2 regions of the Sporosarcina sp. OR05 genome follow, and region 1 is predicted to be linked to the other one. Evidence: riboswitches for the same ligand, from Rfam matches in the RefSeq annotation. Region 1 holds a riboswitch; the other holds the start of a gene.

The links. A riboswitch is a leader RNA that binds a small molecule or an ion and turns the genes downstream of it on or off. The one in region 1 is predicted to bind FMN.
Region 2: it holds a riboswitch for FMN, as region 1 does, so the genes downstream of both, ribD (bifunctional diaminohydroxyphosphoribosylaminopyrimidine deaminase/5-amino-6-(5-phosphoribosylamino)uracil reductase RibD) here and NRI27_RS06500 (ECF transporter S component) in region 1, are expected to answer to the same signal.

What each region holds. Positions count from the first base shown of each region.
Region 1 covers NZ_JANKJL010000002.1:446,345-461,615, forward strand. The annotation lists gene NRI27_RS06445 (segregation/condensation protein A) at 1-73, shown strand, start outside; gene scpB (SMC-Scp complex subunit ScpB) at 57-668, shown strand; gene NRI27_RS06455 (D-alanyl-D-alanine carboxypeptidase family protein) at 665-1,666, shown strand; gene NRI27_RS06460 (pseudouridine synthase) at 1,795-2,526, shown strand; gene resA (thiol-disulfide oxidoreductase ResA) at 2,585-3,157, shown strand; gene resB (cytochrome c biogenesis protein ResB) at 3,172-4,827, shown strand; gene ccsB (c-type cytochrome biogenesis protein CcsB) at 4,830-6,014, shown strand; gene NRI27_RS06480 (response regulator transcription factor) at 6,116-6,835, shown strand; partial or broken gene NRI27_RS06485 (ATP-binding protein) at 6,828-8,629, shown strand; gene NRI27_RS06490 (RNA polymerase sigma factor SigX) at 8,705-9,232, shown strand; gene NRI27_RS06495 (hypothetical protein) at 9,233-10,450, shown strand; FMN riboswitch at 10,531-10,663, shown strand; gene NRI27_RS06500 (ECF transporter S component) at 10,875-11,459, shown strand; gene NRI27_RS06505 (ferredoxin) at 11,591-11,845, opposite strand; gene NRI27_RS06510 (YpbB family protein) at 11,955-13,007, shown strand; gene NRI27_RS06515 (RecQ family ATP-dependent DNA helicase) at 12,994-14,430, shown strand; gene NRI27_RS06520 (LysM peptidoglycan-binding domain-containing protein) at 14,510-15,214, shown strand.
Region 2 covers NZ_JANKJL010000012.1:46,627-61,897, reverse strand. The annotation lists gene NRI27_RS14760 (LCP family protein) at 1-227, shown strand, start outside; gene NRI27_RS14755 (AI-2E family transporter) at 249-1,463, shown strand; gene NRI27_RS14750 (substrate-binding domain-containing protein) at 1,611-2,609, opposite strand; gene modA (molybdate ABC transporter substrate-binding protein) at 2,826-3,605, shown strand; gene modB (molybdate ABC transporter permease subunit) at 3,627-4,313, shown strand; gene NRI27_RS14735 (ATP-binding cassette domain-containing protein) at 4,327-4,983, shown strand; gene yfkAB (radical SAM/CxCxxxxC motif protein YfkAB) at 5,110-6,240, shown strand; gene NRI27_RS14725 (YwaF family protein) at 6,310-7,020, shown strand; gene NRI27_RS14720 (hypothetical protein) at 7,138-7,314, shown strand; gene ribH (6,7-dimethyl-8-ribityllumazine synthase) at 7,600-8,067, opposite strand; gene NRI27_RS14710 (bifunctional 3,4-dihydroxy-2-butanone-4-phosphate synthase/GTP cyclohydrolase II) at 8,071-9,273, opposite strand; gene ribE (riboflavin synthase) at 9,286-9,942, opposite strand; gene ribD (bifunctional diaminohydroxyphosphoribosylaminopyrimidine deaminase/5-amino-6-(5-phosphoribosylamino)uracil reductase RibD) at 9,943-11,031, opposite strand; FMN riboswitch at 11,091-11,240, opposite strand; gene NRI27_RS14695 (GNAT family N-acetyltransferase) at 11,475-11,909, shown strand; gene mvk (mevalonate kinase) at 12,027-12,977, shown strand; gene mvaD (diphosphomevalonate decarboxylase) at 13,013-13,993, shown strand; gene NRI27_RS14680 (phosphomevalonate kinase) at 14,010-15,134, shown strand; gene fni (type 2 isopentenyl-diphosphate Delta-isomerase) at 15,131-15,271, shown strand, end outside.

The DNA of each region.
Region 1 (15,271 bases):
CAAGCAGGAAGGGAATTTTGCTAGAATGATGATTCAAGTAGGAACGGAGGACGACAATGGAAACATTGAATGATCGCATGTTAGGAATGCTTGAGAGTTTTCTGTTTATTGCTGGGGATGAGGGGTTGACGTTAAACCAACTGGCAGTCCTTTTACAAACAGAAAAAGAGATTGCAGCTCAAACCGCAGAACAATTACGTCAAAATTATGAAAACAGATATGATGCTGGCATCACCGTCAGAATGTATGGTGGCTCGTATCGTCTTGTCACAAAAGCGGAATATGCAGACGATATAGTACGTATGTTGGAAAATCCGTCACGCAACTCCATTACACAAGCTTCTCTTGAAGTGCTAGCCATTATTGCATACAAACAGCCAGTAACGCGAGTGGAAATTGATGATTTAAGAGGTGTAAAGTCAGATGGGCCCATTCAAACGCTCGTTGCTAAAGGTTTTGTAATGGAAAAAGGGAGACTGGAAAGTAGTGGTCGTCCTATTTTGTATGGAACAACCGATTTGTTTTTAGATCGATTTGGATTAGAATCCATCGATAAGTTACCGCCACTTGCTGAAGACGATGAAGAGTCGTTCGGTGATACGGATTTATTTATGACCAAATTCCAGGAAGCATTTGAACTAACAGGAGAAGGAGGAACGAATGAGTGAAACGGACAATCTGTTTTGTCCTCATCCTATCGATACTGCTCATCCATCAACCAAAACAAGCTTTTGCAGGTGGAAGTGCATGGGCAGTCATCGATGCTGAAACGGGTAGATTATTAGACGGATCAAATGAAAATTTACAATTACCAATAGCGAGTCTCACAAAGATCTGGACCGCGTTAACATTTATCGAAAGTGGTTCTGTTGAAGAAGAAATCACCATTTCACCTGAGGCTGCTTCTGCTGAAGGATCATCGATCTATTTGGAACAAGGCAGTACGATTAGCAGCGAAGCATTGCTGTACGGGTTGATGTTACGGTCTGGAAATGATGCAGCATTTGCGCTTGCTGAATCAGCTGGCGGTTCTGCCGAAGGATTCATTGATCATATGAATGAGAAAGCGAAGTTATATGGATTAGAGCAAACGACATTCAGAAATCCTTCTGGTTTGCACCATGAAGAACACCTTTCAACGGCATATGAAACAGCTCTCATGCTATACTACGCAATGCAAAATGAGGAATTCAAGAAGATTGCGTCTGCTGAGAATTTTGTTTACCGCAAAGGTGATGATGTAAGAGGATGGAGAAATAAGCACCGACTCATTCATTCTAATCCAAACGTAATTGCGGGCAAGACAGGCTTTACGAAAGCGGCTGGCCGGACGCTAGCAACCTATTTTGAAAAAGATGGTAAGAAAGTCATCGTTGTCACCCTGAATAATGGGAATGATTGGAACACGCATGAACATCTCGCGAACAAGACTTTTGCGGAGTACAAACTCGTAACTGTTGCAAAAAAAGGTAAATACAAAATACTGCCGGGCATTATTGGGGAGATCGATAAACCTATTCGCTTGCTATTACGAAAAGATGAAATTGAACAAGTGTCACATGTTGTCTACATTCCAAGGGATCAGCACGGTAAGCGTAAAGGGACGTGGACTGTTTCATTAAACAATGAAATGCTCATTTCTGCTCCGATACAAATAAAAAAATAACCGCATCATTCTGTATGTGATGTGTTTGACAAATCTATTTCGGGAAGACTGACGAGTATGAGGTCGGTCTTCTTTTCATTTGCATGAAAATGTGACATAATTTTTTGAGGTAGAAAGAGGGTGACGAGTTGGAAAGATTACAGAAAGTTTTGGCTCAAGCAGGTGTTGCATCACGAAGGAAAGCTGAAACACTCATTGTTGAAGGAAAAGTGAAAGTGAACGGAAAAATTGTGACTGAATTAGGTACAAAAGTGACACGGGCAGACCGTGTGGAAGTTGAAGGGGTTGAACTCGTAAAGGAGCAATTCGTCTATTATTTGTTGTACAAGCCTAGAGGTTATATTTCAACCGTACATGATGATAAAGGAAGAAAGACGGTCCTAGACTTATTACCAATGGTGGAAGAGCGGATTTTTCCGGTTGGTCGTTTAGATTTTGATACATCCGGTATCATCATTCTGACAAATGACGGTGATTTTTCGTATTTGATGACACATCCTAAATACGGTATCCAAAAAAAATATGTCGCAAAAGTAAAAGGGATCCCTCAACGGGAAGCATTGAAAAAGCTTGAGCGAGGGATTGAACTTGAAGATGGTATGACAGCTCCAGCGAAAGTGAAAATGCAGTCTTTTGATAAGAAGACCGGAACTGCGCTTGTAGAAATTACGATTCATGAAGGTAGAAACCGACAAGTCCGTAGAATGTTTGACGCGATTGGTACGCCTGTGCAGAAATTGAGAAGAGAATCCTTTGCGATGTTGACGACAACAGGACTAAATGCTGGTGAGGCTCGTGAATTGACAACCCATGAAGTGAAACAGCTACGTGTCCTTGCAGAAACAGGTAAGCTCGGGTAAGTAAACGTTCACAAACCTATCACGACTTCATCTATTATCCGAATTTTGTTTTGTTATAATGGAAGTTGAATCTTATATCTGTAAGGGGGCTATCTATTTGTCCAAATCGAAAAAAAAGGGATCCCGCCTTATTTTTAGGGGGATTGTTCTTGCCCTTCTGGCAGCCGCGATCATCTTTTCCGTCTTTTCGAATAAAGACAAAGTGAAAGTGTTGGAAGTAGGGGATAAAGCGCCGGACTTTGAATTGGTGGACCTTGATGGAAACAAGCATCGATTATCTGATTTTAAAGGGGAAGGTGTGTTCCTGAACTTCTGGGGAACATGGTGTCCACCTTGTAAGAAGGAAATGCCTTACATTGAAGACCAGTATAAGAAGTTTGAAGAAAAAGGTGTCCATGTCTTATCTGTAAATATTGGTGAGTCTCAATTGAAAGTGGATTCATTCCGTCAACAGTATGGTCTGACATTCCCGATCGTCATTGATAAGACAAAGGACGTGAGGGATTTATACAACATCCAGCCCCTCCCGACCACTTTTCTTATTGACAAAGACGGGATCATTCGAAAAATACTAAAGGCAGAAATGACTGAGGCTGAAATCATCTCCTACATGGAGAGTCTTCAACCGTAAGAAGGAGTTTTCACATGAGTAAAATTAAGTGCCAATGCGGCCATGAAAATCCATTTGGAACAGTACTGTGTGAAGCATGCGGCCGACCGATGACGGAAGAGGCAAAGAATAGTGAAGTCGTCGATATGCGTTATGAAGGTTCCGCGCGACGATCACAAACGTATAAACGTTCGGTGATCGATAAAATATGGAACTTTTTTTCGAGTGTTAAAATAGGTGTTGCCATCATCGTAGCTGTTTTGGCAACGTCGGCAATCGGGACATTGTTTCCACAAAAATTTTATGTTCCAGTTAATTCGGAAGCTGAATACCTAGCTTATTATGAACGGTTATACGGCATTTTTGGAACGTTGTATTACAAATTAGGTTTCTACGATATGTATAATAGTTGGTGGTTCAAGATATTAATTGGAATGCTCGGGACATCGATTATTATTGCAAGTATTGACCGTGTCGTTCCTTTGTACAAGTCTTTAAAGAAGCAACGGACGAAGCGCCATATGTCTTTCATGAAGCGACAACGGATTTTTGGAGAAGGTGTTCCCCAACAAGATGTAGATGTTGAAGGAGCATTCGCTAAAGCGGAAGAAGAGCTTCGAAAACTTCGCTACAATGTGAAGAAGGAAGACGGTGCGATTTTAGCGGAGAAAAACCGGTTCTCAAGATGGGGACCTTACGTCAATCATACTGGACTCATCATTTTTTTATTCGGTGTCTTGTTAAGAGGGATTCCAGGGTTTTACGTTGATGAAACGATGTGGATTAGGGAAGGCGAATTACGGTCTATTCCCGGTGCGCCTGAATATTACTTGAAAAGCAATGATTTTATAATGGAAATGTATACAAAGGAAGAAGCGGATGAGGTGTTTGGTGAGGCGCTCGACCGAGTTGGTTCCATCGTTAAAAACTACCAAACCGATGTTACTTTGTATAAGAAAAAAGAAGATGTGTTACCGGGTTCCACCGATATGGAGTTTGTGAAAGACTATTCGATTATTGTAAACAAACCGTTAAAATTTGATGGCTATAATGTATTTCAAATGGATTACCGTCTGAACGAATTGAAATCAATGACGATGCAATTGATCGAAAAAGAATCAGGCAAGTCGTTCGGGGAATTTACAATTGACTTAGATGATCCAAAAGGTGTGTATGACTTAAATGAAGGTGCTCGAGTCAATTTAATTGGTTATTATGCAGATTACGATGGCGTTGAAAACGGTGAACCTGTTTCTAAATCACCAATTCCAAATAACCCAGCGTTCATCTTCGATATGATTACACCAGAAAAACCACAAGGTGAAAAAAGTTTTGTCGCAATACGTCAGACACTTGAGACTGAGGAAAATGCTTATCAAGTGAAATTTGTCAGTGCCGAAACTCGCGATATTTCCGGTTTAACTATCCGTAAAGATAAAACGCTCTACATTTTATTAATCGGTGGCATTATCTTTATGATTGGTGTCATTCAAGGCTCGTATTGGAACCATCGACGTATTTGGATCCAAAAGAACGAGCAAGGTCAGTTGGTTGTGGCTGCCCATACAAATAAAAACTGGTTCTCATTGAAGAAGGACTTGGATAAAGTACAAGATTATTCCGGATTGCCGACATATGTAGATCGTCAAGATACGGATGCTACGAGTGAGCAAGAGGAAGGAGAAAAATAACTATGGAACTAGCGTCGTTAAGCGCCAATCTTCTATTAGTTTCATTTATCGCCTACTTGGTTGCAACATTGTTTTTCGGTGGTGCAGTCAAAAAGGCGAGCTCTGAAACAACTTATAAAAAAAGTCATTGGGGACTCATCGGAATTATCATTACGGTAATTGGATTCCTCACGAATGTTGGTTATTTCATAACAAGATGGATGGCATCAGGACATATCCCGTTGAGCAATATGTTTGAGTTCACAGCTGCATTTGGGATGATGCTTGTTGGGGCTTTCATTTTATTGTTTTATCTGTATCGGACGCCGTCTTTAGGATTATTTGCATTACCAATCGCAATTATTATGATTTCATATGCAAGTATGTTCCCTAAAGAAATTACACCATTAATTCCTGCGTTAAAAAGTCATTGGCTAGCAATTCATGTTATTACGACAGTTATCGGAGAAGCAATTTTAGTCATTAGTGCGGTTGCTGGTCTTGTCTATCTGTTAAAACACGTGGACTTGACAAAGCCTTCAAAACAACGTTTTTGGCTTGAAGCGGTCATGGTAGCACTTATTCTTGTCGTCGGATTTGTTGTGTCTTCAACAACGTTTAAACTGACGGGGTACGAAGCTCATTTTACGTATGTTGATAAAAATGAAAAACCTGCAAAGATTGAATACAATTATCCTCCGCTATTTGGTATGAACGGTTATGAAGCACAAACCGAAGGCGTAATGGAACCTGTATTTGAAATGCCTGCAATTGTAAACGCAAAAACGTTAACAACGTTTGTATGGTCCGTCGCAACTGGTATTGTCCTCTACATACTTTTGCGATTAATTATTCGACGACCGGTAGCAACCCTTCTGCAACCATTTGCAAAGAAAGCAAATTCACAGCTGATGGATGAAATCGGTTATCGATCTGTTTTAATTGGATTTCCAGTGTTTACACTAGGTGCATTGATCTTTGCGATGATTTGGGCACATGAAGCATGGTCAAGGTTCTGGGGCTGGGATCCAAAAGAAGTATGGGCACTCATTACGTGGCTCTTCTATGCTGCATTTTTACACTTGCGCCTGTCAAAAGGATGGGAAGGCGAAAAATCAGCGTGGCTTGCAGTCATCGGATTCATTATCATTATGTTTAACTTGATTGCCGTTAACCTGATCATAGCAGGTTTGCACTCTTATGCGTAAATCGATTAGACTGCACAACCGTTGAGGGATTGTGCAGTCTTTCTTTTTAAGGAAACTACTTGTACAATGAAGACAAGCGTATTTTGAAAGGGGTTTTTCGGATGGAAGAAAGCGTGAAGTTATTAGTCGTTGACGATGAAGATCGTATTCGCCGTTTGTTGAACATGTATTTATCCCGTGAAGGATTTGAGATTGACGAAGCAGTCAATGGTGCGGAAGCGGTTGAAAAAGCAATGACGAACCATTATGATTGCATTTTGTTAGATTTGATGATGCCTGAGAAAGACGGGTTGGAAGCATTAAAGGAATTACGCGATGAAAAGAAAATGACACCTGTTATTTTATTGACCGCAAAAGGTGAAGAATCTGACAGGGTTGTAGGTTTTGAAACTGGAGCAGATGATTACATAGTGAAACCTTTCAGCCCGCGTGAAGTGGTGTTGCGCGTCAAAGCGATATTAAGAAGATCAGTCACGTTACCGGATGCCCAATCAAGTAATACGTCGAAAGATCTTGTCGTCTTTCCGCAATTGACAATCGATCATGATGCACATCGTGTTACTGCTGAAGGGAAAGAAGTCAACTTGACACCAAAAGAGTATGAATTACTCTATTTTCTTGCTAAAGCACCGGACAAGGTGTTTGACCGCGAGCAGCTTTTGAAAGAAGTGTGGCATTATGAATTTTTTGGAGATTTGCGGACTGTGGATACACATGTCAAACGTCTTCGCGAGAAGTTAAGTCGGGTCTCTGAGCGAGCAGCCAAAATGATTGTTACGGTTTGGGGCGTCGGTTACAAATTTGAGGTTCCTCATGAATAAGATATGGCATTCAATCGTCGGGAAGCTATGGGCAACCATATTGCTTCTCGTTTCATTTGTTCTGTTTATTGTGACGGTATTATTACTGGAGTTCCTTGATAACTTCCATACAAAACAAGCAGAGGACTCCCTCCGAAGAGAAGCGACGACGATTGGGAAAATTGTTGTAGATCATAAAAATGAAGATTCCATGCGACAAATCATCCAGGATATTTTAGACGATGAAACGAATGCGATGATTATTGATTCAACTAAGCAGGTCCACTATTCTTTTCATGACGGTTTAAATAAACAGAAAATTGAAGAAAAGATATTAGCTGAGCCAAAGTTTAACTTATCGCCTGAGATGAATGAAAAAGTCGTGAAAGAAATGATTCTTCCATCATTAAAAAATAACGATGTGATGGAACAATATTTAGTTTTAATGTATCCCTATCATGTTGATAATGGAATTACGCACGGAATTGTCATGTACCAAAGCTTGGATGCTGTACACAGGACGACTAAAAGTACAACACATATCGTTTTTCTCTCTGCATTCATTGCTTTCATCCTGACGACTGTATTTGCCTTTTTCTTATCGACCAGAATCACTTCTCCATTGCGGGGTATGAAACAAGCTGCGTTTGACTTATCAAAAGGAAATTTCGATATGCGACTACCAGCTACACAAAATGATGAGATCGGCCAGTTGGCAACAGCCTTTAACCAGATGGGTAGACAATTAAAACATCAAATGGAATTGATCAAACAAGAGAAAGAGCAGTTATCGAGCATATTAACGTCAATGACCGATGCTGTTATTACGTTCAATCGAGATTACTCTATTTTGTTAAGCAACCCACAAGCTGAACGGTTGCTGCAAAAATGGTATTTTGCAAATGGGGCAGACGAAAATGTTTTGCCGCCAGAGATTTTTCATATGTTAGAACATGTCATCTCATTTGCTGAAGAAATTGAAGAGGAACTGGAGTTGGGTGGTCAGTTTTACGATGTATCTATAAGCCCTTTATACAGTGAAAATAGTATTAGGGGAGCCGTTGCAGTATTGCGCGATATGACGGACCAACATAAATTAGAAAAACTGCGTTCTGATTTTATTGCAAATGTTTCGCATGAATTACGAACGCCGATTTCATTGTTGCAAGGTTATAGTGAAGCGATGATTGATGATGTCGTTACTTCAGTTGAAGAGCGCAATGAAATGGCGCAAATTATCCATGACGAATCCAAAAGAATGAGTCGCCTTGTTACCGATCTGTTAGATTTGGCGAGAATGGAATCGGGACATATGCGTTTGTATAAAAACCGAATGGATTTGTATGCATTTCTTGAAAGGGTACTCAATAAATTCATGCAAATTGCACTGATGCCAATGTGATACTTTCTGTGGAGAAAATGGAGTCAAATGCCGAAATCGTCATTTGTGCGGATGCAGATCGATTGGAACAGGTATTTACGAATTTAATCGATAATGCTATTCGACATACCCCTGATGGAGGAAAAGTGACGGTCGGTGTCGAAAGAAAAGGGGAGACAATTGAAATTACAGTTGCCGATACAGGAAGTGGGATTCCTCAAGACGATTTACCGTTTATTTTCGAGCGGTTCTACAAAGCTGACAAAGCGAGAACAAGAGGTAAAGGTGGCACTGGATTAGGTTTGGCAATCGCTAAAAATATTATTGACTCACACGGAGGGCGCATCTCTGCCAGACTGGGTGAATCAGTAGGAACAGTTTTCACATGCACACTACCGCTCACAGATAATTGTAGTGAAGAAGAATACCGTTAAGTGCCACCATTTTCTTAAAACATGGTGTAACTTTATGTCTTGAAACACGACTAATGTAATGAACGGGGGGATTTCGTGGATGACTCCGTGTTCCACCGGTTATATGAGCAATATCATCACGACGTATTTAACTTCCTCATCTATTTGACTGGTGATCGTCACCAATCCGAAGATTTGATGCATGAAGTTTATGTTAGGGTGTTACGTGCGTATGCCGGTTTTGAAAGGAAGAGTTCCGAAAAGACATGGCTTTTTTCAATTGCTAAAAACGTAGCGATTGATCATTTCAGAAAGAAAGCGGTAAGGCAAAAACACCATTTTGATCAGTTTGACTGGGAAGAAAGTGTACTTGTTTCCTCCACTGGTTTGCCTGATGAAGTCGCTGCATTGAATGAAGATATGCAACAATTATTGCGTGTGTTAAATACTTGCACAGGCGATCAAAAGATGGTAATAATTCTTCGCTATTTCCAAGAACTATCAATTGCAGAAACAGCGGAAACGCTTGGTTGGTCGGAAGGAAAAGTTAAAACGACTCAGCACCGGGCGATAAAAGTGCTTCAAAAGAAATTGAATGCTCTTTCGGAAGAAGGGGGAAGATAAATGTCTGGGAACGAATGGAATGACGATAAACTTGAAAAACTTCTTCATTCAATGCCGAAAACAAAAGATGAGCGATCTGCTGATGACATATTAGCGCGTTTGAAGAAAGACGAGCGACTTGTCCCTGCTCGTCAACCGAGACGGAAAAAATGGATGCCTGGTTTCATTGCAGTTGCTGCGATGCTTGTCTTAACATTACTGGTACCATCGTTTTTAAAGGGTGGATTCGAATTATCGGACACCAGCATGGAAATGAGCGAAAAATCTGCACCTCAAAACGGTGAATCAGTCGATACTGCTCAATTTAAACAAAGCGCAGAAGAGTCTGAAACGATGGAGGAGCCTGCGACGCGAAATGCGATTCAGGCGGACTCACCAACTACTTTTATGGCTGGAAAGGGAATGCAAAGTCATGTTGTTCTTGAAAACGATACGGATGGAATGAAGTTATTTACAATAGGATTAGTCCATGTTGTAGATGTTGTACCGATAACATTTTTAATTCCTACCGAATTGATTCAATCAGATATCTCTTCCGAAAACGTCAACAGTGTGGAGCTTTACAATCATTATGCGAAGTTGATTGATGAGGAAGGACTTGGTTTTGAAGACTACCATCCTTATAAGGGGAAGATTTCTTTCCAAGGTAATACGGTTATTCACCAAATGCCATCTGAGCATGAATATGACATGTCGCCGACAACAATTGGTGCGTACACTTTTTCTGCAATCGCATCGTTTCCGGATTTTAAGGAGATGAAAGTAGTCGATGACAAGAATGAGCCTGTTGTTTTTGACTATATCGGTGAAGCGATGGAGGTAACACTTAAGAGGCCGTCTGCTTTTTACAAATACACTGTCAACGAGGAACAATCGTACTTAATCCCTTATGAGAATAGGAAGCTCGATGAAATTCAGGAAGCATTATTGGCGATGAAAAATCCTGAAAATGATATTGTGACTTCCGTTATCCCATCATCTGTGGACTATACAATCCAAGAAACAGATGATGTTGTAACAGTTTCTTTTAAACAGTTATTGGATTTAGATGCTTACCCTCCTAACGAAATACTCGAAATGGTGGAAGCGTTCATGTTAACAGCAGCTAGTTTTGACAAACAAATACAATTGCACAACGTAAAACAAGAATATTTTGAGCGATATACGCTTACAAAACCATTGCCGAAACCCGTTGCAGCCAATCCGATTGTTTGGTGAATAGAGGAAGACTGAATTGTAAACAATACCGTTTACAAATCAGTCTTTTTTCTATACAATGAAATAGTAAGTTAATATTGATTCATCTTCGGGGCAGGGTGTAATTCCCGACCGGCGGAAATAGAAAAGTAATTTTCTTAGCCCGCGAGCTTAACAGCTGATTCTGGTGAGATTCCAGAGCCGACAGTATAGTCTGGATGGGAGAAGGTGAAGGTGCAGCCGTCTTTTTGTGTTGTCTACAAAAAGGGTGCTTTCTTAAGTATGGGTGAAAATAGAGTCACAGGCTCTATCTACAACCCTCTATTTAATGACGCCTTAAACTCTCCCTAAAGCATGTAATTGCTTTAGGGTTTTTTCATAGACACACATTATACGGTCAAACCTTTCCTCTTTTGAAGTGAATCGCAAAAGGAGAGAGGAACAAGTGAATAACAAGAAACTACGAAAGATGATTCTCATCGCTATGCTTGGGAGCATTTCAACGGTGCTTATGCAGTTGAACTTCCCATTGCCAGCATTGCCGCCATTCCTGAAAATCGATTTCAGTGAAGTGCCAGCCGTGGTTGCAATTTTAACGATGGGACCAGTTGCAGGAATTGCAGTTGAACTGCTAAAAAATATCTTGTATTGGTTTTTATCGGGAAGTCCGACAGGTGTACCGGTTGGCGAAATTGCAAACTTTGTAACGGGCGTACTTTTCATCATGCCAATTTACTGGATCTTTAAAAAGGTCCAATCGACAAAAGGCTTGACAGTTGGCCTTATTGTAGGAACACTGTCGATGGCTGTCGGTATGAGTGCACTGAATTATTTAGTATTCCTACCGATGTATGTCTATTTCTTGAATATGCCACCTTATACAGGGGAAGCGTTGTTCAACGTAATTGTGCTTGGTATTCTACCATTTAATCTAATTAAAGGCGTCATGCTAATGGTTATCTCTTTGTTATTGTACAAAAGTATGAGCAAATGGATTGATCAGCAACAGCGGAAATTGACGCTTCAATAAAAAAAGCTGTCTAGAAAGTGTGAAAACACTATCTGGACAGCTTTTTTCTATGTGCGGTTATTCATTTGAAGTAGTGGTGACAATTGGACTGCCGACCTCAGTTATGTAAGGGGCGTATTGCCCCTAAAAAATTAATCTTCGTATTTTAACGGATCGCCTTCAAATGGAGCATCCGCGACTTTAATTGAATCAGTAGGGCAACCATCAAACGCATCTTCCATATCTTCCATCAGTTCTTCTGGAACTTCTGTATTACCCGTGTTATCATCTAAAATAACGTAAGCGATTCCTTCGTCATCATAATCGTAGATGTCCGGTGCAGCAGCTCCACAAGCGCCGCATGCAATACATGTATCTTGGTCAACAATGGTGTATTTCTTAGACATAGACGTTCTCTCCTCTTTTCTCCGCACTATCTATTTAGTTCCTTTACTATTCTAAAGCTGTTTTCGTAAGTTTTCAACCTAAAAACATCTCAATGAGGAGGAATTGGACTTGAACTTGTCAACAATCCTATTATTCATCATAGAAAAGATGTCCGGGCAACGTTCAATGAATGCAAGCCTACACATTATTCGTGGGAAGAAATCTGGTCAAACCCTCCAAGATGTAGACTATTTCAATAGTAAGCCTTACTTTGGTATTTGGCCGAAAATTCGACAAGATTTGTTCAACGATGCAATAGAAGAACTATTTGAAGAGGGGTTCATTTGCGCGCAAGACGAATTTATACACGTAACAGAAAAGGGTCGGCAGGCAATTTCAGCGGTAGCCCCATATCAGTTTAAAGGTTGGGATTATCGAGGGAAAGAAATGGTGTTCTTTGGTAGAGTGGCGTTAGTAGTGCAAACGGTGTCGCATTTACGTGATGGAATTAGAACGTTTGTGCCTATGCGAAGTGAAACGGAGATACAAATGTTCGTTAAAAAGCTGATTCTTCAGCAATCGATCTCCAGACAGCAATTAGGCGCTTCTCTAAGGGAAGAACTGATTTTAGCCATTAATAATTGTGGAATGACGGACAGACAAAAATATCTGTTTTCTTATCGTCTAGCTGGGAGCGGGATGTCTGCAAAAACATGGGAGCAGCTAGCTTTAACAATGGAGTCGCGTGTTGACGAAGTATATTTACTATTCATCGAAAGTTTACATAAGTTGCTTCCTCTTGTTGAAAAGAACAAGGAAGACTATCCATTACTTCATCAGTGTACAGCCGATGTGAAAGTGCACACCTACTTGACTGATTCTGCGTATCGGACGAAAAAAATGTTCGACAACGGTTATTCTATGAAGGATATTGCGACAATGCGTCAATTAAAGCAAAGTACCATTGAAGATCACTTTGTAGAAATGGCGCTGAACGATAGTAAATTCCCAATTCGTCACTTTGTGGGCGAAGAAGCGATTGAGGCAGTGCAAAAAAAATCAGAAGCATTGCGAACGAAAAGGCTAAAAGTATTAAAAGATGAGTTTGAGGAGTTGTCCTATTTTCAACTTCGTCTTATATTAGCAGTGCAGAAAAGAGGCATGAAGAATGAATTTGCATGACGCTTTAAAAAAACATTTTGGCTATGATCACTTCAGACCGGGTCAACAAGCGATTGTCGAAAATGTTTTGCGAGGTCAGGACACAATTGGATTATTGCCAACAGGAATGGGCAAATCTCTTTGCTATCAGTTGCCTGGATACTTGATGGAAGGAACGGTGCTGATCATTTCGCCTCTTGTCTCATTAATGGAAGACCAAGTCATGCAAATGAAAAGAAACGGAGAAAAACGAGTAATTGCACTGAATTCTTCCTTGGTGCATGAGCAAAGACAAAAAGCCTTTCGGCGACTCGCAGACTATAAGTTTATCTTCACTTCTCCTGAAATGCTGTCACAATCTTTCATTGTTGATGTATTCAAAGAAATGAACTTGGCATTAATTGTGATTGATGAGGCGCATTGCATTTCACAGTGGGGATTTGATTTTAGGCCAGACTATTTACGTATTCGTGAATTTCTTTCCATCATTAACAGGCCAGCCGTTTTGGCATTGACGGCAACTGCGGATCAAAAAGTGCTTGAAGATATTCCTTTTTATTTACAAATGATAAATCCGATAATCGAACGTCAATCTTTGGATCGACCGAACATTGCCTATTCGGTCGTACAGCTTGAATCGGTCGCGGATAAAACAGAATGGATTAAACGGCGACTCCTCTCCACAACAGGTCCAGGGATCGTATATGCTCCTTCAAGGAAACGAGCGGATGAATTAGCGATCACCCTACAATCAATTGGTGTTCATGCCCAATCCTATCATGCCGGAAAGGAACAAGATGACAGGTCAATCATCCAAGATCAGTTTTTAAACGGTGAAATTGATTGGGTTTGTGCAACAAATGCTTTTGGTATGGGTGTACATAAAGAAAATGTACGACAAGTCATTCATGATCAGTTGCCAGCTACAGTTGCAGGTTACATACAAGAAGTGGGAAGGGCGGGTAGAGATGGTCGTCAATCGGTAGCCACTTTATTGTATACACCTGCTGATGAGCGTCTGACCAACTTTATTATCCAAACAGACTTACCGAGTGAGGAAGAGGTTATCCATTATGCGAAATTGTTAGAAAAAGGGGAAACTCAAACAAACGCAGCCCGTTTTTCGGGTTTGACAGACACAGCGTTAAGGGTAATTGAGTATTATAGGGAACGATGTTCAACAGAAGAAATCATTCAGAAATTCAAAATGCTTGCTATACAAAAAGATGAACAGCTGAAAAAGATGTTAGCACTCGTACATTCTACTACATGTTTACGTCGAACAATTTTGGCATATTTTAATGAAAATATTGTTACGAATTCAAGAGATTGTTGTACGGTTTGTGGTCTGTCGGATATGGAATGGTTAGCAAATATCGTTCAAAAGGATGAACTGCAAGCAAAACAACGTTGGGATGAAAGAATTACAAGTCTTCTTACCTAACAGCTATGATCTCCGTTTACTTTTCCGACAAGATTCGTCATAATAGTACCAAGAGCAAGATGGATAGGAGAATTTGTCGATGAAAAATAGTGATTATAAAGTAGATTTCGAGGAACATCGAAAAGAAATAGAACTGGATGAACAATCTGATGCAATCTTGCCCTCTCGCCTTGAGCGGCATGGGAAACGGAAGAAAAGTAAGCAGAACCGTTCATCAAGCCATACGATGATTAATGTCATTTTAGGTGTTTTTACATTTATCCCTGTGTTGATATTTGTCTTTGTCATCTATAATTTTTATTTTGGATCAGATAGTAGTTCAGCAAGCGAAGATTCAGATTTCCGTGTGGAGAATAATACAAGCAGTTCGATTGACAAGAATACATCTAATTCAGGTTTATTAGGTACGGATGATAAAAACGATGATAGTGATGCAGAAGAAGAAGAAAGTGAAAAAGAAAGTGAAAAAGAACAACAGGCAGAAGTGCCCCCAACGACTTCCGATAAAGACAAACCTGTTGTGAACAAACCACAAAGCCCAGCTAACCAGGACAAAGAAAAGCAAAATGCTACTCAATCGAAAGAAGAAACAGATAAGGTGGAAAAAAAACCTGCTGCTCCTGCTAGCTCAACTACGCATACCGTAGCTGAAAACGAAACTTTGTATCGAATATCGATGAATTATTATGGAAATGATAGTGGTATTGAAAAAATCAAATCAGCTAACGGTTTGTCTTCGAACGAAATCAGAGTAGGGCAAAAATTAATCATCCCCAAAAATTAATTCTAAAAAAGAAGGAATGAAGAGGCAAAGGTAGGTTCTTTGCCTTTTTCTTATGGT
Region 2 (15,271 bases), on a different contig from region 1:
CTGGTGCATTGACTGGGTATATTGAGACAGACTTAACAGCGAAAGAAGAGATTTCAAAAGCATTGACGCTTTTAATGAATGGAAAACCTGAACTTGAAACATTAACAATTCCTATAGAAGGAACCTATCGCTTTACAAGATATGAACATGCAGGGTCTGTGATCGAATTGGACCTCGAAAAAAATAAAGAAGCGTTAGCCGCTTTCTTAGAACCAACCAATGACTAAAGAGAGAGAAGGGGATTAGCAATGGGTACGCATCATACTTCTGAAAAAGGACAGGCGACCAATCGCATGGACAATGGCTCGTCAAGAACCATTCGTTTTCTTGGAGGCCGTACGACAATGTTCGTCCTTCTCTCAATTTTACTGATTGGCATTATTATTTTAGTCTTCAGTAAAGTGGCGTTTATCTTTTATCCGATTAAAGTGTTTTTCTCGACTGTTGTTTTACCAGTTATTTTAGCGACAATCGCGTATTATTTACTGCGACCGCTTTTACGCTTATTGGAGAAGTGGAAGATTCCTAGGATATGGGGTATTTTAATCCTCTTCATTGCATTAATAGGTTTAATCACTTTACTCGTATTTCTCGTTTTTCCTTTTTTAAAGACTCAATTTATGAATTTAATAGATGAGTTTCCTACATATTTCAATCAGATGCTCATTAATATTGACTCGTTTTTACGCACTTCGATCTTTTCATCTTATTACAAAGAATTAGATATTGACGTCAACAAGTTCTTGGATGAACGGTTAGGGTCTATTGGACAACTATTTACGGATGCAATTGGCGGACTTGCTTCTGGTGTCACATCATTCATCTCTGCCTTAACCGGATTTGTTCTGGCGATTGTGACTGTACCTTTCATCTTGTTTTATTTATTGCTAGAAGGTGAAAAATTTCCGAAAATGCTATTGAAAATGTTGCCTCCGCGTCTCCGTGACGATGCCCAAGAAATTTTCGAAGACGCTGACCATCAAATCAGCGCTTACATTCAGGGACAAATACTCGTCGCAATTTGCATTGGCATAATGGTTTCCATCGGCTTTCGAATCATCGGTATGGATTATGCTTGGCTATTAGGTGTACTCGCCATGTTTACAAGTGTCGTTCCATATTTAGGCCCAATCATCGCAATTACACCTGCAGTCATTATTGCAATTGTCACTTCACCTTTCATGCTCGTGAAGCTTGCCATTGTGTGGACGATTGTACAATTAGTCGAAGGGAAGTTCATTTCCCCGCAAATTATGGGGAAATCGCTGCATATCCATCCGATCACAATCATTTTCGTATTGTTAACAGGTGGTTCTTTGTTTGGGGTAGTAGGGGTCGTATTCGGTATCCCCGGCTATGCGTTGCTAAAAGTAGTGTTCACGCATTTGTTTAAACTGTTACGTCTTCGGTATAATAAATTCGAAACGGATGAACAGTATCATTATGAAAAACCTTCAAGGTAACAATATGCATAAAAAAAGACGATGAGGTGTAAAGCCTTCTCGTCTTTTTTCATGTGCATCGGAGGTACAATTATTAACATAATATTATTATGTAAACCTGTCGCTGTACTCCATTAGCATCCTATTATTTTATTCAGATCGAGCACGTTAAGGTGTTTCATACAGTATTGTGCCTGTCATCGAAAGGTCATACCCGCTCATTGCACGCATTTCATTTTTGAAATCTTCTCCTTGTAGGGTCCTCAAAATGCTATCGCGCAAGTGCTTGTTGTCAGGTCTTTTAAACATTACAAGGTCATATTGCTCTTGGATGAGGGGGATGAAGTCCACGTCTACTAACGCGGCGGCTTTCTCGATTCCGATTCCAACGTCAGCTAGCCCATTTGAAACCTTACTCGCAACAGCAATATGGTTCATTTCAATTTGTTCGTATCCTTCAATACGATTGCCTTTTATTCCTGCCATACGCAATTGTTCATCCAACAATACTCTAGCCCCTGAGCCGATTTCCCGATTGATCATTTTTATAGACGGTCTTTGCAAGTCACTCCAGTGTCGGATGTTTTTCGGATTGTCTTTTTGCACATACAGACCTGCCTTCCTTGCTAATAAATTCATCACAATAAAAGAATGTCCATTTAATATACGCTTAATGTAAGGAATGTTGTACTCTCCTGTATCCCCGTCAAACAGGTGAGTACTCACAATATCCGCTTTGCTATTGTACATAGCAATGAGGCTGTTTAAACTACCTTGATAAGAACGTAATGGTCGGTAGCCAATGTTCTCTTTTTCGATTGCACTCGCTAGTAAATCGAGGCTCATGTCTTGACCACTAATGATCACTTGACGGGTTGCAAAGGTAGGGAAGTGAGGTGGAGGTTCTTCAGTGAATGCTTCGTTAACCTCATTCGTACTATCCATTGGTTGCTCTTTTGTGTGCGGGATAGGAGATGCAGATACACCTCCACTTTTTGTACTTTCCTTATAGGCTTCTAAGTCAATCGCATCGACACGCATTTGACGCCCAACACGATACGCACGAAGCTCACCTTTTTTTATCAAATCATAGATCGTCAATTTTGATACTTTCAATTGCTCAGCAAGTTCTTCAGTTGTAAACGATGTCGTAGATTGGTTATTCATAGTAGCCTCCTAGTAGGATTCTTCTATTCATTGTCCCTTATTAAAAAATAATTTGCAAGATTAGAACATGTATAATAGGAATAAATAATGATTGGTATATTCGATTATGAACGAGAACTATTTAAATCTATTAAATTATAATTAGTATGCTATAGTTATTTTATGTTATGTTTAGATATATCTAAATACAGTAAAGGATAAGGGGATGGAAGTAGCGTGATTCGGTTAAAGAACATATGGATTGCTCTTTGTGTTGTCGGATTATTGGCTGGTTGTTCATCGAAAAGTGGTAGTAACGATGGCGAAGAGGAAGTAGAATTAGTAGTCGCTGCGGCTGCAAGTTTAACAGATGCATTGACAGCGTTAAAAGATTCGTTTGAAAATGAACATGAAAACGTAACGGTTACCTTCAATTTTGGCAGTTCGGGTAAATTGGCGACCCAAATTACGCAAGGTGCGCCTGTAGATGTGTTTTTATCCGCAAGTCCTAAGGATATGGATGTTCTAGAAGGTGAAGAACTCCTGATCGATTCGACGCGTAGTAATTTTACGGAAAACGCGCTCGTGTTGATTAGCCACAGCGATGCACATTTCCAAGTACCTTCATTTGAGGACATTGACAATGCAGCAATCACGAACATTGCAATTGGGGAGCCGGAAAGCGTGCCTGTCGGGCGTTATACTAAAGAGGTGTTAGAGCACCTTGACTTGTGGGATACATTGCAGAACAAACTTGTTAGGGGTTCTGATGTACGGCAAGTATTAACGCATGTAGAATTAGGGAATGCAGATCTTGGTGTGGTGTACTCGAGTGATGCATTCATTTCTGACAAGGTGAAGGTGTTAGCGGAAGCGGATCCAAATTGGCATGCGCCGATCGTTTATCCAGGTGCGGTCGTAAAAAGTACGAAGCATGAAGCGGAAGCTCATGCATTTCTTGCGTATCTAGGTAGCGAGGAAGGAAAAAAAGCATTAGAGGCATATGGTTTCAAGTAATTCGCAAAGGAGTGTGCACGGATGATGGACATGAGTTATTCACCGTTACTGTTGTCATTAAAAGTGGCGGTCATTTCCACTGCAATCGTTTTTCTACTCGGCCTCATTTTTGCACACCGATTTTCTAGGAAAGAATTTTTCGGGAAAAGTATTTTGGAAGCGTTGTTTTTACTACCACTTGTATTACCCCCAACGGTTGTCGGATTTGGACTGCTGATCCTGTTCGGTAAAAAAGGATGGATCGGTAAATGGCTGCTGGAATGGTTTGATTATCAAGTTGTGTTCACTTGGGTTGGTGCAGTCATTGCGGCTGTTGTGGTCTCTTTTCCACTCATGTATCAAAGTGCATCTGCCGCCTTTACGAGTGTAGACGTGAAATTGGAGAACGCCGCGCGGACGATGGGTGCTTCTGAGTGGCGTGTATTTTGGACAATTGCGTTTCCCATCGCTTGGCCAGGATTACTTGCAGGATTCGTGCTGTCATTTGCTAGAGGGCTCGGAGAATTTGGCGCGACCCTTATGCTGGCAGGTTACATTCCGGGGAAGACAGACACCATTCCGATGGCCATCTATTTTGCTGTAGAAGCCGGGCAAATGGAAAAGGCAACGTTTTGGGTGGTCATTATTGTTGCGCTTGGATTTAGTACGATTTTGTGGTTGAACTGGTGGAGTAGACGGAATATGAGGCGATATTCAAATGAAAAGTAAAGTAGGTGTGCCCATGCTTGAAGTGACGATACAAAAACAACTTGCGCACTTTCCATTGGATGTTTCGTTTACGATGAGAGATGAAATTCTTGTGCTATTTGGACCTTCAGGAGCAGGCAAGACGACCATTCTGAATTGTATCGCAGGGCTAGCCAATCCAGATGGCGGAAAGATCGTGTTAAATGATCAACCGTTTTTCCACTCACCGAACAATTCACTACCCACTCAAAGAAGAAATATTGGCTATCTTTTTCAGGATTACGCCTTGTTTCCACATATGACGGTCGAGAAGAATATCTATTATGGTGTAAAAAAAACAACGGTCAAGGTAAATACCATCATTGAGCAACTTATGAATGTGCTTGGAATTGAACATTTACTGGACAAGTATCCGCACCAAATTTCCGGCGGTGAAAAACAACGTGTAGCATTAGCAAGAGCGTTAGCGACGGAACCATCCATTCTTTTATTGGATGAACCGTTATCCGCACTGGATAAGCAAACGCGTATCGAGTGTCAGAATGAGCTCATTCGCATCCATGAAATGTGGAAAATCCCGTTCATTATTGTGACACACGATCAAGAAGAAGCTGAAAAATTGGGGCATCGGATGTTATTGATGGAGCAAGGAAAAATCATTGAAGAAAGAAGATGTAGAATAAGTACATGAATTCATACTACACAGTGCCTTCTGAACATCATACGGATGGTGCTTTTTCATTGTAAACCCTTGAATAACTAGACGATCAAGCGCATACTTAATAAGTTACTTATCTAATTTAGGAGTTTTGATCATATGACAACTTACAGTATTGAAAACCGTCCGATGACTGTTGAAAACGATCCGTGGGAAGCGTATATGGATGTCAAACAACACGGTCAATTGACGTTATCGAGTATCGAATTTACTACGACTTATTTATGTAATATGCGTTGTGAGCATTGTGCAGTCGGATACATGTTACAACCGAAAGATCCGGACGCTTTGCCGATCGAACTATTGACCGCTCGATTGGATGAAATTCCACATTTGCGGACAATCAGCATTACGGGTGGCGAGCCGATGTTCTCAAAAAAATCGGTTGAACAAGTCGTGTTACCCCTTTTGAAATATGCACACGGACGTGGCGTCAAAACGCAGATGAATTCTAATTTGACAATGCCACTCGAACGTTATGAGCAAGTAGCCCCTTATTTAGATGTATTGCACATCTCACACAATTGGGGGACGGTAGATGATTTTGTGGAAGGCGGATTTGCCAACATGGAAAAGCAGCCGCCACGTGAACGAAGAGCAGCGCAGTTCCAACGCATGATCGATAACAGTAAAGCTCTAGCTGATATGGGTGTGATGGTTTCAGCAGAAACGATGCTGAATAAACGGACATTGCCACATTTACAATCTATTCATAAACAAGTAGTCGAAGAGATGAAGTGTGCACGTCATGAAATCCACCCGATGTATCCGAGTGATTTTGCAAGTTCTCTAGAAGTATTGTCGCTTGCAGAAACGAGAAAAGCATTGCATGATTTGCTCGATGTCCGTGATGAAGATACGTGGATGCTATTCGGCACGTTACCATTTTATCCTTGCAGCCCACTCGAAGAAGACCTTCAACTGTTAAAGCGGATTTACAACAGCAAAAATGTTTCCGTTCGAAATGATCCGGATGGACGCTCTAGATTGAACGTCAATATCTTCACAGGAGATGTCATTGTCACAGATTTTGGTGACACACCGCCGATGGGGAACATTACATCGGATTCGTTACCACACATGCTCGATCGTTGGTTAGAACGTCCACTCGCCAAGTCGATTAGTTGCCATTGCCCAGCTGTTCAATGCCTAGGGCCCAATTTACTTGTCAAGGATGCCTATTACAAGGACGTCGATTTTACTACGCGAAACGCAAAGATTACACGCTAATCAGATGGAACCATTCTCTAACAATTTCGTTTAATGAGTAGAAAGAAGTTTGTCGGAGGAGGTGTTCCATTGTCCGCGCCATTTGTCATGTTTTCGACCGTCCACATCGCTACATTATGCGTCATTTTAGCGTTGATGATCAGTTTGTTTGCATTCCGGAAGAAATTCCAATTTGACATGCAAACAACGAGACGTATAGAGCGGGGAATTGCACTTTCATTAATTGGGATGGAAATCCTTTATCATGTATGGATGGTACAATCGGAGCGTTGGCGATTAGTCGATTCATTGCCATTGGAGCTATGCAGCTTGTCGCTACTCGTTACAGCTTTTCTGTTATGGACGGGAAATAAGCATGTCGTCGATTTTGTTGTTTTTGCGGGGATTGGAGGCGCGCTCCAAGCAATTGTAACACCCGTGTTGGATATGGATTTCCCACATTTCCGTTATTTTCATTTCTTTTTTACCCATGCAATGATTATCCTAACGGGTTTATATTTCATCTGGATAAAAGGATATCGACCGACTTTTAAAGGTGTTGTTAAAACGATGGTCGTCTTAAATATTCTATTGCCAGTGATCTTGCTTGTGAACAAGTTAGTTGACGGGAATTACATGTTTTTACGAAACAAGCCCGATAATGGTAGTTTATTAGACGTGCTAGGACCGTATCCATGGTATATTCTTTCACTTGAGGCGGTTGCGTTTCTCATTTTTACACTTTTGTGGCTAGGATTACGAAAATCTACTCGTCAATCTCGATCTGTGAGCGGAGACTGACGAAACTCTAAAGCGACGTATATAGGTACGTTCCATCCTCGAATTTATGTAGACAATGCTATAAGGGAAATGGTACGATTTAGGAACTACGATGAAGAAAACCAAGGAGGACATGCGATGACTGAACAAAAAACGAAAATCAGTTTAAAAGACGCAGTCAAACAACAGCTTGAAGCAAAGAAGAACAAAGCTTCCGTTAACAAACGAACTGGCAACCCTATTCAACAAGGCCCTAAAATGAAAAGCCAGCAAGCAAAACCGGTCACACAGTCAAGTAGAAAAATGGGGATTTAATGATAATTAGGTAGAGGGGAAGAATTCCCTCTACCTTTTTAATGAAATTTGTTATGCAAAGTAATCTCTTCAGCCTGATTGAAAACGCTTGTCGGGTGGAAGGCAGTCTAAATTCGGGACTTCCTGTCCCAACGACTGCATGACCTGCATCCTGCAGTCCCCCGCGAAGGTGAGAGAAGACGCGAATAGAACTAAAGTTCATGAGCGGACGAGCGAGACGAGCAACAACGGATGCGAGCGTTTGTCAACAGGCTGCGTAGAGGGGAAGATCCCCCTCTACTTTTTTTATGCCATCGCTTTGATCAAGTTTGCCATTTCAATGGCAGCCATTCCAACATCCCAACCTTTGTTACCCGCCTTCGTGCCTGCACGCTCGACAGCTTGTTCAATCGTCTCTGTCGTCAACACACCAAAAAGCACGGGAATCTCTTCTGTCATATTCAAAGAGGCGATCCCTTTTGCCACTTCATTACATACATAGTCAAAATGAGGAGTTGCTCCTCTAATGACCGTACCGAGTGCGATAACGGCGTCATATTTCTTTGAGGCAGCCATACGCTTGGCTATCAAGGGAATCTCAAATGCACCTGGCACCCAACAGATTTCGATATCTTCCGGTGCGACACGATGTCTGACTAAAGCGTCTTGTGCTCCGCTTAGTAGTTTGCCGGTAATAAACTCATTAAATCTTGAAACGACGATGCCTATTTTTAAGCCATCACCTATTAAATGTCCTTCATATTTTGTATACATCGCTCATTTCGCTCCTTCGTATAAAAGATGTCCAAGTTTCTCTTTCTTCGTTTTCATATACTGTTCATTCGCTTCGTGTGTCGGTATTTCAATTGGAACTCTGCGCGTGATTTGAATGCCATGCGCTTCAATACTGTCCATTTTTCGTGGGTTATTCGTTAACAACTGGATTTGTGTACAACCGAGCTCTTTCAAGATTTGTGCACTGACGTCATACGTACGGCAGTCATCGTCAAAACCTAAAAGGGCATTCGCTTCGACCGTATCATAGCCTTGTTCTTGCAACTGATACGCTTTCATTTTATTGACAAGCCCAATCCCACGCCCTTCTTGCCGCATATAAAGAAGGACACCGACTCCAGCTTGTTGGATAGTCGCAAGTGCGGCATGTAGCTGGGGGCCACAATCACATCGACAAGAACCGAAGACATCTCCTGTTAAACATTCGGAGTGAATTCTGACGAAAGGGGCTTCGACAGTAGCCAAATCACCCATTACAATGGCAATATGCTCTTGACCCGTCCATTTCTCTACATAGGTATACGCTGTAAATTCTCCATATGTCGTCGGTAAATGAGTTGACACAATGTGTTCGATAAGTTTTTCGTTCTTTTTCCGATAGGCAATTAATTGCTCAATTGAAAGGATGACTAGGCCTAAACGTTCAGCAAGTTCTTCAAGTTGACGTCCTCTCGCCATCGTTCCATCTGCATTCATAATTTCACATATAACACCTACTGGCTCAGCGCCTGCAAGTTTCGCCAAGTCGACCGCCGCTTCCGTGTGGCCAGGTCGTGTCAAGACGCCACCTTGTTTGGCAACTAAAGGGAATATGTGGCCAGGTCGTCTAAAATCGGTTGCCACAGAAGTATGATTCAACATTTTCATAATCGTTTCCGATCTTTCGAATGCAGATATGCCAGTATGTGCATCCGCGTGGTCGATACTGACCGTAAAAGCGGTACCATGCGCATCTGTATTCGTTCCGGTCATCGGGGAAAGCCCTAACTGTTCACTCTTTTCCTCTTCAATCGGCACGCAAATGAGTCCTCGACCTTCCATCGCCATGAAATTGATCATTTCAGGTGTGGCAAATTCCGCAAGTGCTACGAAATCACCCTCGTTTTCTCGCTTCTCGTCATCGACAACAATAATGGCTTTTCCTTGTTTAAGTTGTTCGAGTGCTGTTTCTACCGATGCAAACACGTTCTCAGCTCCTTATGCGTAAAATCCGTTTTTGACGAGTGTATCCATTGTCAGTACGTCTTTTTGATGTTGTTTTTGAGTCGCTGGGCGGCATAGTTGCTCTACATATTTCGCAAGTATGTCACATTCAACATTTACATAATGGCCAACTACCTTCATGCCAATAATGGACTGTTGTTGCGTCGTTGGAATTAATGAAATTGTACAGCCAGTTGAAAACACATCAAAAATCGTCAATGAAGTTCCGTCAATTGTGATGGACCCTTTCGGAATCATGTATTTCAACAACGATTCTTCTAGTTGAATGTCCATATACAGTGCATTTTCGTGTTTGCGCATTGAAGTGATTTTTCCTATGCTGTCAACGTGACCTGATACGATATGTCCGCCAAAGCGGCTCGTCATGGCCATTGCTCGTTCTAAATTCACTTTGTCTCCCTTTTGGAGTTTGGATAACGTAGTCGACTGAAACGTTTCCGGCATGACATCTGCAGTAAAATACGTTGATGTAAAAGATGAAACCGTCAAACAGACGCCATTCACAGCTAGACTATCACCGAAATTGACATCCGCAAGAACAGTCGTACAGACGATCGTTAACGACATAGATCGGTTTCCTCTGTTTACTGCATGCACCGTTCCAATTTCTTCAACAATTCCAGTGAACAATTAGTCATCACCTCGCTTGTTGAAAAGGGCATGGATACGTACATCCTCATGAAGTGTTTTCATATCGAGGATGTCGAGCATTTTCCCTTCAGCGATACGGGTACAGCCGTGGTCCATGAAAAGGGAAGGACCGTTTCCAATCAGTTTCGGGGCTACATACAAATACAATTCATCCGCTAAACCTGCTGTGATGAAACTGGAGTGTACTTGACTGCCACCTTCAACGAGTAGTTTCATAATCCCACGTTTACCGAGACGTTTTAACACCTCGTGTAAATAGTCGACATCAGGAGGAATCGACTCAACGGTTACGAGGGGGTATTTTGCGAACTGGTTCGTCAGTGTGTCTTGTCCGACAGTAAAAATGATTGTTTCTGCAGCATTGTCCTGAATGACATTAGCTGTTTGTGGCGTCCGTAGATGCCTGTCTAAAATTATGCGAATAGGGTTCTTTCCACCATGGGGCAAACGGGTGGTGAGGAAAGGGTTATCTTGAAGAATCGTATTTACACCTACTAGTATCGCATCATGGGTATGGCGGAGGGTATGGACATCCGATCTTGCGTGTGACGAAGTTATCCATTTGCTGTCCCCAGTGTGCGTCGCTAGGCGGCCGTCCAATGATGTGGCGGCTTTTAAGGTGATATACGGTGTTCCGTGTTTTATAAAATGAAAATATGCCCGGTTACTAAAATCTGCCTCTTTTGTACAAATAGCTAAAATGACTTCAATGCCTGCAGCTCTAAGAAGCCTGATCCCTTTGCCATTGACGGCGGGATTAGGGTCCAATGACGCAATGAAAACGCGTCGTATACCGCTCTCAATAATGGTATCCGTGCACGGTGGCGTTTTCCCCGTATGTGCACATGGTTCCAGTGTCACATACAAATCGGCATTCTGTGCTTGCGCGCCGGCCATTGTTAAAGCGTGCACCTCAGCATGCGGTGTCCCTGCACGTACATGCATACCTGTTCCGACAATTTGGCCGTCTTTTACGCAAACAGCGCCGACAATCGGATTCGGAGAAGTGTGACCTTCAGCAGTCATTGCAAGATCTAAAGCGAGTTTCATATAAGTTTCATCTGTCATTTTGTTCCCCCTTTCAACATGAAAAGGGCAGACGTATAGTGGGCATGGCAAAAAAACGCCTGCAACTTCTCCCATCCAGACTTTCACTGTCGGTGCCGGAGTTACACCAGCTCCACCGTCTTCAAGTAGAGAAGAACGGGTCACGGACTGACGAGCGCGATTGCTCGATCACCGCCGGTAAGGAATTTCACCTTGCCCCGAAGTTGCAGTATTTTATTTACCGCAATCAATTTAGCACAAAAATAGCGACTTGCCAAACTCTTTTTATAAACAAGAAAGCGTCAATTGTTGATTAACCGTCGTTTTTAAGCGCTTAAAATGCTATCATGAAGTGTATTTAGAGTCATTTAGCTTATACAATCTGAACGGATTGAAAGAAAGATAGGTAAAATAGATTGAACTGAAAATGAATCGTTTGAAACATTCAAGAATGGAGGCGACGAATGGAAAATCGTACAATTGAAGAATTACAATCACGGCAAGAACTACTGGAAGGATTTCATGTCATGCGGTACCTACGACCTCAATTTACTGAGCAAAGTTATATCGCACTGGTGGAAGAAGCTCAAAAGAACGAGACCTACCGCCAATTCGCATTGCGAGTAGATGGACGTATCGTAGCTGTGATTGGTTTTCAACCAATGATTACGCTTTATTACGGAAAGTATATTTGGGTCTGTGATTTAGTGACTGACATAGCATTTCGATCAAAAGGATTTGGTGAACAGCTATTGACGTTTGTCCATTCGCTTGCAAAGAAAGAAGGATTTGACCGGATTGCACTATCTTCTGGTCTCCAACGAGAACATGCACACCGGTTTTATGAAGAAAAAATGGGGTATGAGCGTGCGAGTTTTGTTTTTACAAAAACGCTGTGATCCATTCATAAAGCCAAATAGCTGAAATAGGGCACTATGTACTTTATAATGAGGAAGAATTAGCAGGTTTACACCAGTGAATCGTTGAATTTTGTTGAAAAAGTGAGGAACACACGCATGTCAAGAGAAGCAGAAGGTAAAGCACACGGAAAAGTAATCCTCATCGGAGAACATTCCGTTGTTTATGATAAACCTGCAATTGCCTTGCCATTTCCGGTTGTGAACGTCGTTGCGACTGTAAGGGAAGGTATTGAAAATGATAATAAAACGTCAATTTGTGTAACAAGTCGATATTTTAGTGGTGAGCTTCAACAGGCACCTGTCGAGTTATCCGGTTTTAAAGCGAGTGTAGAAGAATCGCTGCAATTGTTACATGCCACGGATACGAATTTATCGATACAGATCGATTCATCCATACCGTCAGGAAGAGGATTAGGATCGAGTGCAGCAGTCGCTCATGCTGTCGTAAAAGGGATCTTTCATTACTTTGATGCACCTTTGCCACATGATGTGCAAATGCACCTCGTTCAAATTGCCGAAACGCATGCGCACGGCAATCCGAGTGGCATTGATATGGAAGCTACTTCAAATGAAGCGCCCATTTGGTTTCAAAAAGGAAAGAAGACAACAGCTCTTTCTTTCAAGAAACCTTTACATATCGTCATCGCGGATTCTGGACAATTCGGGGATACGCGAACGGCTGTGGAGAGTATACGCCATATGTATCGAAACCAACCGACGTCTGCTCGGGCATCGATTGACTTGCTAGGTGCGTACACGCATGCGTGTAAAGATGCATTGCTGGAAGGCAATAGCACAAAAGTTGGCGAGTTGTTGAGTCTTGCACAAACGGAATTAGTCACACTCGGTGTCAGTGATACAAAGCTGGATCATTTGATCACAATCGCTAGAGCGAACGGTGCACTTGGCGCTAAATTGACGGGCGGCGGTCGTGGCGGCTGTGTGTTATGTTTGGCGGAAGATGAACAACATACGCAAAAGTTGGCAAGTGCGTTAGAAAAAGCTGGAGCTTGTCAAACATGGACGAGTCGTATTAGCCATCCATAACAAGAGCAGAACAGATTATGAAGTGAGGGTTTTTGATGAAAGCAACTGCAAGAGCGCATACGAATATTGCGCTAATTAAATATTGGGGGAAACGAGACGAACAATTGTTCCTTCCGATGAATAATAGCATTTCCATTACACTCGACCAGTTTTATACTACAACTTCGGTTACTTTCCAAGACGACTTAGCATCTGATGTGTTCGTATTGGACGGAGTGGAACTTGGTGGTGCAGAACAAAACAAAATTTCAACTTTTCTAGACCTCGTCAGAAGAATGACGAAGCATCATGGGCATGCAGTTGTGGAGTCCTCTAACAATGTCCCGACTGCTGCAGGTTTCGCCTCATCCGCTTCAGGCTTTGCAGCATTGGCTGCAGCTTCTACGAAAGCGCTTGGGTATGAAATATCTGATGCAGGACTATCAACTCTTGCTCGACAAGGATCGGGTTCTGCGTGTCGGTCGATATACGGGGGATTCGTCGAATGGCATATGGGTGAAAAGATTGATGGAACCGATTCATTCGCCACGCAACTTCTTTCAGAAGAAGACTGGCAACTGAGCATAATATCCGTCATGGTCGAAGCGAAACAGAAAAAAGTGTTAAGTCGAGAAGGGATGAAAAGGACGGTTGCAACATCGCCTTTTTACGACGGTTGGTTAGCTTCGCTTGAACCGGATCTACTTGCAACGCGTGCAGCAATCGCCGACCGTACGTTTGAACAATTAGGAACGGTGCTTGAACGGAATGCGATGAAAATGCACGCCACAATGTTAGGTGCTAATCCTCCATTCATGTATTGGATGAGCTCCACGATTGAAGTGATGCAAGCAGTTCAGGAATTGCGAGAAGACGGCATACAGGCATATTTTACAATCGATGCAGGTCCGAATGTTAAAGTGATTTGCCAACCGGCAGATGAAAAGGCCGTAATGGACAGGTTAAAACAGCTGATGTGCGTGAAAGATCTATTCCTTTGCCATCCAGGACCTGGTATCCACTATTTAACTACATGAAGGAAGGAATCGATGTATGAAACCACCAACCTTAACCGTCAGGGTACCAGGTAAGTTGTTTATCGCAGGAGAATATGCTGTGTTGGAACCAGGAGGGCATAGTGTAGTTGTAGCTATCGACCGGTATGTGTATGCGCATCTGACAGACAGTCCGGAATTTGTCGTCAACTTACACCAAATCGGTTTTTCAAAAATATCTTGGTCCGAAACGGATGACGGATTACGCTTCTGTAAGTATGCGCCAAAACTAACCTTCATCCAAAATGCCATTACCGTTTGTCATCAATACATACGACATGTTGGTATTCAAGTGGAACCATTCAGCTTATCAATTGACAGTGAACTGGATGATTTCGCTACGGGCAAAAAATACGGTTTAGGGTCAAGTGCGGCGGTCGTTGTTGCAGTTATAAGCGCTATTTTACAAAAACATCATGCTCATGGAATTCCTTTGTCGCATGAAGTGATTTATAAGTTAGCAGCAATTGCACACTTCACGACGCAAGGAAGTGGTTCTTGTGCTGACATTGCAGCGTCAACTTACGGGGGATGGCTTCATTATCGTACATTTGATGCGAATTGGTTGATCGAACAACTTGAAGACGGGGTAGACGTCCATACACTTGTTGCCAAACAATGGCCTGGTTTACAGGTGAAAACTATTCAGCCACCAGCCGACTTGGAATTAGTCGTCGGATGGACAGGGAGCGAAATGTCGACAGTGAAGATGATCGACCGTATTCGTGCATTACAAACGCAGCGGCCACATCGCTATGCGGCTTTTATAGACCAGAGCACAGAGGCAGTTTTATCTATGGTTAAACATTTTTCAGCGAACAATTTAGCGGGTGCTCTACAGAGTCTAACCGCAAATCGTAAAGCATTAAAAGCGTTAAGTGAAGAAGTGGATGCCGTCATTGAAACACCTAGTTTGCAAGCTTTGATACAGATTGCGAATGAGTACGGAGCTGGTAAAACATCAGGTGCTGGCGGTGGTGATTGTGGTATTGCGCTCGTTTCAGAAAAATCGTTTGTTGATTCATTAAAGAGAGAGTGGCGACAAGCGGGCATCGAACCATTGAATTTGACTGTCTGCATGGAAGGCACAAAGAGGATAGAAAAGGGGGATTTAATCGTATGACGGATTCGATCCATACACGGAAAGCCGAACACATTGAGATTACGCTTAATGAAAAAGTAACGGGTACAAACATTTCGACTGGACTTGAAAAAGTTCAATTTATTCATAATGCACTACCTGAGATTGACTTTAATGAG